2 linked regions of the Variovorax paradoxus genome follow. The protein of the gene in region 1 interacts with the protein of each later gene in a pairwise test. Links are inferred from orthologs where the notes say so. Each region holds a gene or a part of one and is shown on either strand. Other genes may lie near its edges.

Region 1 (3,359 bases):
TCGTCGGCGGTTTGCTCGTCGACGTAGGCGAGGCCGGCGCCGATGAGGTATTCGGCGGCTTCGTACATGAAGTCGAAGTAGTCGCTCGCGAAGTATTCGTGCGGCTGCAGCGTGCCGGGGGCGCTGGGGCGGTCGGCCAGGTAGGTTTCGTAGCCGAGCCACTTCACCGCGTCGCGGATGGAGTCGACGTATTCCTGGTCTTCCTTCTCGGGGTTGGTGTCGTCGAAGCGCAGGTGGCTCACGCCGCCGTATTCCTTGGCCAGTTCGAAATTGAGCCAGATGCTCTTGGCGTGGCCGATGTGCAGGTAGCCGTTGGGCTCGGGCGGAAAGCGCATGCGCACCTTGGCCGGATCGATCATGCCCTGGGCGTGATGGGCGGCGTTGCCGGGCGAACCGCCCCACTTGCGGCCAGAATAGGCACCCTGTTCGAGGTCGTTCTCGATCACGTGGCGCAGGAAATTGCTCGGAGCAGCGGTCGTTTTGGCGCCGTTTTTGTCGGTCGGGGAGGTCATCGTTGCATTTTAGGGGTCACCCCCTATGAGTTACCTTTGGCAACGTTCTTCACATTGCCCGGTGCACCCCCTTTGCAATTGCCGCGTTCAATACACACATGGGCGGTTCACACCCGAACGCAGCCCACCGTAACAAGGAGTCCGAATCATGAGCCTCACACGTTCAACCTTCTTCAAATGGGCCGCCGCAGGCGTCGTGGCCGCCGGTGCATTGTTTGCCGCCACTTCGGCCAGCGCTCGCAGCGACGTCAGCTGGTCCATCGGAGTCGGTGTTCCAGGCGTGGCGGTGGGAGTGGGCGGTCCGGCCTACTACCCGGCCCCGGTCTACGCGCCGCCGGCACCTGTCTATTACGCACCGCCAGCGCCCGCCTACTACGCGCCGCCGCCGGTGTACTACCGTCCGGCCCCGGTCTACTACGCTCCGCCGGCGTATTACGGCCCGCGCTACTACGGTCGTGGCTACTACCGCGGCCATGGCCATTGGCGCTAAAACGCCACGGCATTCGTGACTGAATGAAAAAAGCCGGCCCCGAAAGGGTCGGCCTTTTCTTTTGGGGCGCCCCTGCCAATTTCACATGGCGCGAAAAAGATGGGCGTACAGGCGGCTGACCGGAATCTTCTCCGCCCGCCCGCGCAGCATCAAATGAAGCTTGCCGGCCTCGTCGCGATGCACCGACTCGATGGCCGCGCTGCGCACCACCACCGCCCGGTGCACCTGCCAGAAGGTGTCTGCGTCGAGCTGGGGCAGCAACTGCTTCAGCGGCGTACGGATCAGGTATTCGTGCGTGGCGGTCAGCACGCGCAGGTATTTGTCGGCGGCCTCGAAATACAGCACCTCGTCGATGGGCACCATGCGCACGGTGCTGCCACCGGCGTCGCTGGCGGCGATCATGCGCAGCGGGGCGGGGGCGGCCGTCGCCGCCGTTCCGGCACCGGCGGCGGTCAGAACCTGGCGCCATTGGGCCAGCGTCTGTTCGAGCGCCGCGTCGGCCAGGGCGGGCGTGGGCTCCGGCTGGCGCGCGGCCAGCGCCTGCTGCAGCCGGTTCACGGTCTTGCGCAGGCGCTCGGGCTGCAGGGGCTTGAGCACGTAGTCGATGGCCTGCGCGTCGAAGGCGCGGGTGGCGTATTCGTCATAAGCCGTCACGAACACCAGCTGCGGCATGGGCGCCTCGTCGGTGGGCCAGCAATCGGCCAGCTCAGCGGCGGCGCCGAGGCCGTCGAGGCCGGGCATGCGGATGTCGAAGAACAGCACCTGCGGCAGCAGGCGCAGCGCCTCGCGCACGGCGCTGCGGCCGTCGCCGGCGGTGGCGACGATCTGCAGTTCGGGCCAAGCGACCGCCAGTTCGGCCTTGAGGGCTTGCGCGAGCAGGGGCTCGTCTTCGGCGATGAGGGCGGTGGGGTTCATCTTGTCGCTGTTGTTGTGTCGTGTTCAGGCAGGTGTAGGGAAGCTCAGCGTGGCGCTGGTGCCGCCGGCGGGCGAGGGCACCAGCTTCATGTGTCCCCGGTCGCCGTACATGGTGGCCAGCCGGTCGCGCACCTGCTCCAGCCCGAAACCGCTGCCTTCCGAAGGCGGCGCTGCATCGAGGCCCACGCCGGTGTCGCTTACCTCGATCACCAACTGGCCTGCTTCCCTGCGGGCGCGCACGACGATCTCGCCGCCTTCGACCTTCGGCTCCAGCCCGTGGCGGATGCTGTTTTCCACCAGCGGCTGCAACAGCAGCGGCGGCACGGGCGCATCGCGCAGGTCTTCCGGCAGGTCGAGCGTGTAGTGCAGGCGTTCTCCCATGCGCACCGACATCAGTTCCAGATAGTCGCCCAGCCGCTCGAACTCGGCCGACAACGGATGCGACAGCGCGCGCGAGCCGCTGAGCGTCATGCGCAGGTAGCTGTTGAGCCGGTCGAGCATGGCGACGGCGCGCGGCGGGTCGATGGTGATCAGCACGCGCAGGTTGGCCAGCGTGTTGAAGAGCATGTGCGGCTCCAACTGCGTTTCGAGCAGCTTGAGCCGCGCCTCGGTGGCGTTGCGCTGGGCCAGTTCGATCTGGCTCTGCATGTGCTTGCTTTTGCCGAGGCTGTAGAAGAAGAAGCACATGCCGATCGTCGCGATGATGGTGATCGTGACGCCGGTGGCCAGCTTGTGACCCTTGAAGTCGAGAAAGTCGAACCGGGGTGCGCCGAACCAGGCGTCGCCGATGAGGTTGCCGACGAAGAAGCCGACGGCCGCGCCCACCGCGATCAGGAGAAAGCCCCACGGCCATGCGGGCCAGAGGATTTCACGGTGCCCGCTGATCAGGAGCCGGCCACCGTCGATGAACAGCCAGCTCACGATGCCGATCGACAGCGAATAGACCATGTGGCCGGCCCAGTTGTCGCCGCCGGTGATGGTCATCACGGTGGCAATGAGGCAGCAGAAGACGGCGGTGATGAGGCCATGCCGCAGCATGGACTTCAGGTTTTCAGGCCTGAACCTGTTGTTTGCAGCAGCAGGCTGTTCCACGCTCACCGATGGTCCCCGCCGCCCAGCGCGCGGCGTTCGCGTTCCACCAGCCTGTCGTAGAAGCCGCCGCCGGGCGCCACGAACCAGACGACGGCGCCGTGGATCAGCAGGCCCAGCCCCCAGCCCATGAGCGGGTACATCGCCCAGGTGCGGCCGTTGGCGGCCGAGATCGTGACGAGGCCGAGGTTGACCACCACGTAGACGAAGGCGTGGATGTACCAGCCCATCTTGGCGCCGGCGCGGCGGCGGGCGAGGCGCTCGACGTCGGAGCGGGAAGAATTTGATGCAAGAGAGGTCATGACAGCTCCTTGTATTGGACAGGAATGAAATCGGAAGAGGCGGGCTGCGGC
Region 2 (3,320 bases), 1.7 Mb from region 1 along the record:
CCGCCGCGCGCGCGCAGGGCTATACCGAGCGCAGCTCTTACACCGTGGCCGGCGCGCACTTCGACTGGAGCGCGGTGCTCGCGGCCGGGGGCTCGCTCTCGCTGTTCGCCGATAAGCAGATCGTCGAGATCCGCATTCCTTCGGGCAAGCCCGGCAAGGACGGCAGCGCGGCGTTGCAGCAGATGGCCGAGTCCGCGCCCGGCAACGACGGCACGCTCACGCTGGTGATGTTGCCGCGGCTGGACAAGGCCACGCGCACCGGCGCCTGGTTCTCGGCGCTGGAGAACAACGGCGCGAGCATCCAGGTCGACCCGATCGAGCGCAGCGCGCTGCCGCAATGGATCGCGCAGCGCCTGGGTCAGCAGGGCCAGCGCGTGATGCCCGGCGACGAAGGCCAGCGCACGCTGCAGTTCTTTGCCGATCGCGTGGAGGGAAACCTGCTCGCTGCGCACCAGGAAATCCAGAAGCTCGCACTGCTGCATCCGGCCGGCGAGCTGAGCTGGGAGCAGGTCGAAGGCGCGGTCAACAACGTGGCGCGCTACGACGTGTTCAAGCTCTCCGAAGCCGTGCTGGCCGGCAATCCGCAGCGTGTGGCACGCATGCTCGACGGCCTGCAGGCCGAAGGCGAGGCCGAAGTGCTTGTGCACTACACGATTGCCGAAGACATCCGCGCGCTCAAGCGCGTGAAGGACGCCATGGCCTCGGGCCGCCCGCTGCCGATGGCGCTGCGCGAGAACCGTATCTGGGGCCCGCGCGAGCGCGCCTTCGAGCGCGTGCTGCCGCGGCTGGACGACCGCATGCTGACCCGGCTGCTGCGCGCGGCGCATGTGGTGGACGGCATCGTGAAGGGGCTGAAACAGCCCGACTGGCCCGCCAGCGGCTGGCAAGCCCTGCAGCGGCTGGCGCTGATGCTGTGCCGCGCATGCAGCAGCGCGGCGGCCGCTCCTCGGCGCGCCTGATCCGCTTGGGCGCGATGGCTCGAGCCATCAAAAGGCCCATGTAAGCCGGGTCACAGGTCGGCGTGGGAAAATGAACACATGAATGCGTTCAACGTCAGCGAGCACATGCAGACACTGGGTCTGCAAGCCAAAGCCGCTGCATTCCTCATGGCCCGTGCGGATGCAGCTACCAAAAACATAGCATTGAAGGCGCTGGCCCAGCGCCTGCGCGAAGCCGGCCCGGTGCTGGCCGTCGCCAATCAGAAAGACCTGGAGCGCGCCACCGCTGCCGGTCTCTCGGCGCCGATGGTCGACCGCCTCAAGCTCACGCCCAAGGTCATCGAGACCGTGGCCCTGGGTTGCGAGCAGCTCGCCGGCATGGCCGACGTGATCGGTGAAATCATCGGCATGAAGCAGCAGCCCAGCGGCATTCGCGTGGGCCAGATGCGCGTGCCGATCGGCGTGTTCGGCATGATCTACGAGAGCCGGCCCAACGTGACCATCGAGGCGGCGAGCCTGGCCATCAAGAGCGGCAACGCGGCCATCCTGCGCGGCGGCTCGGAAGCCATCGAGTCGAACAAGGCGCTGGCGCTGCTGGTGTCGGAAGCACTGGCCGAAGCCGGCCTGCCTGTCGAGGCGGTGCAGCTGGTGCAGACCACCGACCGCGAGGCCGTCGGCCAGCTGATCGCCATGCCCGAGTTCGTCGACGTGATCATTCCGCGCGGCGGCAAGGGGCTGATCGAGCGCATCAGCCGTGACGCCAAGGTGCCGGTCATCAAGCACCTGGACGGCAACTGCCACGTCTACGTGGACGACACGGCCGAGTTCGACATGGCGCTGCGCATCGTCGACAACGCCAAGACCCAGAAGTACAGCCCGTGCAACGCCGCCGAAGGCCTGCTGGTGTCGGCTTCCGTGGCCGACGACTTCCTGCCCGAGATCGCCGCCATCTTCGCGGCCAAGGGCGTGGAAATGCGCTGCGACCCGGCTGCTGCTGCCATCCTGCGCGCCGACGAGGCGCTCGATCCGAAGGCCCGGGTGGTCGATGCGGTCGAGTCCGACTGGTCCGAGGAATACCTGGCCGCCGTCATCAGCATCAAGGTGGTGGCCGGCGTGGACGAGGCCATTGCGCACATCAACCGCTATTCGAGCCATCACACCGACGCCATCGTTACGCGCGACCATGTGCACGCACAGCGCTTCCTGCGCGAGGTCGATTCGGCCAGCGTGATGGTCAATGCGAGCACGCGCTTCGCAGATGGCTTCGAGTTCGGGCTGGGCGCCGAAATCGGCATCAGCACCGACAAGTTCCACGCCCGCGGTCCGGTGGGCATCGAAGGACTGACCTCGCTCAAGTACGTGGTGCTCGGGCAGGGCGAAGTCCGGACCTGATCCGATGCGCCCGCGTGCGGTCTTGTCATTGGGGCGGCCATCCCCAAATCCTACAATTCCGCTCCACCTTTAAGCACAAAACCAACAAGGCCGCCGCATGGTTCCGCATCTCGTCACCGCCCTGACCGGCCCGATCAACGAACTGGAGCAGCGGGTGCTCGACTCGATGCCCGCCATCGAGCGCTGGTTCCGGCTCGAGTGGATGGAGCACACGCCGCCGTTCTACAGCGCCGTCGACATCCGCAACGCCGGCTTCAAGCTGGCCCCGGTCGACACGAATCTGTTTCCGGGCGGCTGGAACAATCTCACGAAGGAGATGCTGCCACTGGCGGTGCAGGCCGCGCAGGCGGCCATCGAAAAGATCTGTCCGGAAGCGCGCAACCTGCTCGTCATTCCGGAAAATCACTCCAAAAATACCTTTTATCTCGCCAACGTCGCGCAACTTGTGCGCATCTTTCATATGGCGGGGCTCAATGTGCGCATCGGGTCGATCGACCCGGCCATCAAGTCGCCCAAGAAGATCGAACTGCCGAACGGCGAGACCGTGACGCTCGAACCGGTGGTGCGCAGCAAGCGCCGCCTGGGCCTGAAGAACTTCGATCCCTGCACAATTCTGCTCAACAACGAGCTTTCTGCGGGAACGCCCGGCATCCTCGAAGACCTGCACGAGCAGTATCTGCTGCCGCCACTGCATGCAGGCTGGTCGGTGCGACGCAAGAGCAACCACCTGCACAGCTACGAGGAACTGTCCAAGCGCCTCGGCAAGCTGCTGGGCATCGACCCGTGGCTCATCAACCCGATCTATGCGCGCGCCGAAGGCGTGGACGTGGCCGAAGGCCGCGGCATCGACGTGCTGACCAGCCATGTGGACGCGGTGCTGACCAAGGTGCGCCGCAAGTACAAGGAATACGGCATCAACGAAAAGCCGTTCGTGGTCGTCAAGGGCGGCCACAGCGGCAGCGGCAGCCCGGGCGTGGTGACGGTGCGCGA

The links.
Region 2: the proteins of NWF24_RS21515 (region 1) and NWF24_RS29330 interact in binary tests that used the Escherichia coli proteins (3 or more experiments, as listed by UniProt). The link is inferred for Variovorax paradoxus from one-to-one orthologs.

What each region holds. Positions count from the first base shown.
Region 1 is NZ_CP102931.1:4,559,443-4,562,801, reverse strand. The notes cover bases 1-2,850. They hold NWF24_RS21515 (LytR/AlgR family response regulator transcription factor), read right to left. Parts: upstream 1,918-2,850; coding sequence 1,084-1,917; downstream 1-1,083. Other genes in these bases: NWF24_RS21510 (sensor histidine kinase), read right to left, coding at 1,942-2,850; NWF24_RS21520 (hypothetical protein), read left to right, coding at 661-1,002; NWF24_RS21525 (glutamine--tRNA ligase/YqeY domain fusion protein), read right to left, coding at 1-512. In the rest of the region: more of NWF24_RS21510, read right to left, coding at 2,851-2,955; NWF24_RS21505 (2TM domain-containing protein), read right to left, coding at 3,012-3,308; NWF24_RS21500 (sterol desaturase family protein), read right to left, coding at 3,305-3,359. UniProt on the Escherichia coli protein: Member of the two-component regulatory system BtsS/BtsR, which is part of a nutrient-sensing regulatory network composed of BtsS/BtsR, the low-affinity pyruvate signaling system YpdA/YpdB and their respective target proteins, BtsT and YhjX.
Region 2 is NZ_CP102931.1:6,257,331-6,260,650, reverse strand. Bases 373-3,183 are described here. They hold NWF24_RS29330 (glutamate-5-semialdehyde dehydrogenase), read left to right. Parts: upstream 373-1,037; coding sequence 1,038-2,330; downstream 2,331-3,183. Other genes in these bases: gshA (glutamate--cysteine ligase), read left to right, coding at 2,428-3,183; holA (DNA polymerase III subunit delta), read left to right, coding at 373-959. Outside these bases: more of holA, read left to right, coding at 1-372; more of gshA, read left to right, coding at 3,184-3,320. UniProt on the Escherichia coli protein: Catalyzes the NADPH-dependent reduction of L-glutamate 5-phosphate into L-glutamate 5-semialdehyde and phosphate. The product spontaneously undergoes cyclization to form 1-pyrroline-5-carboxylate.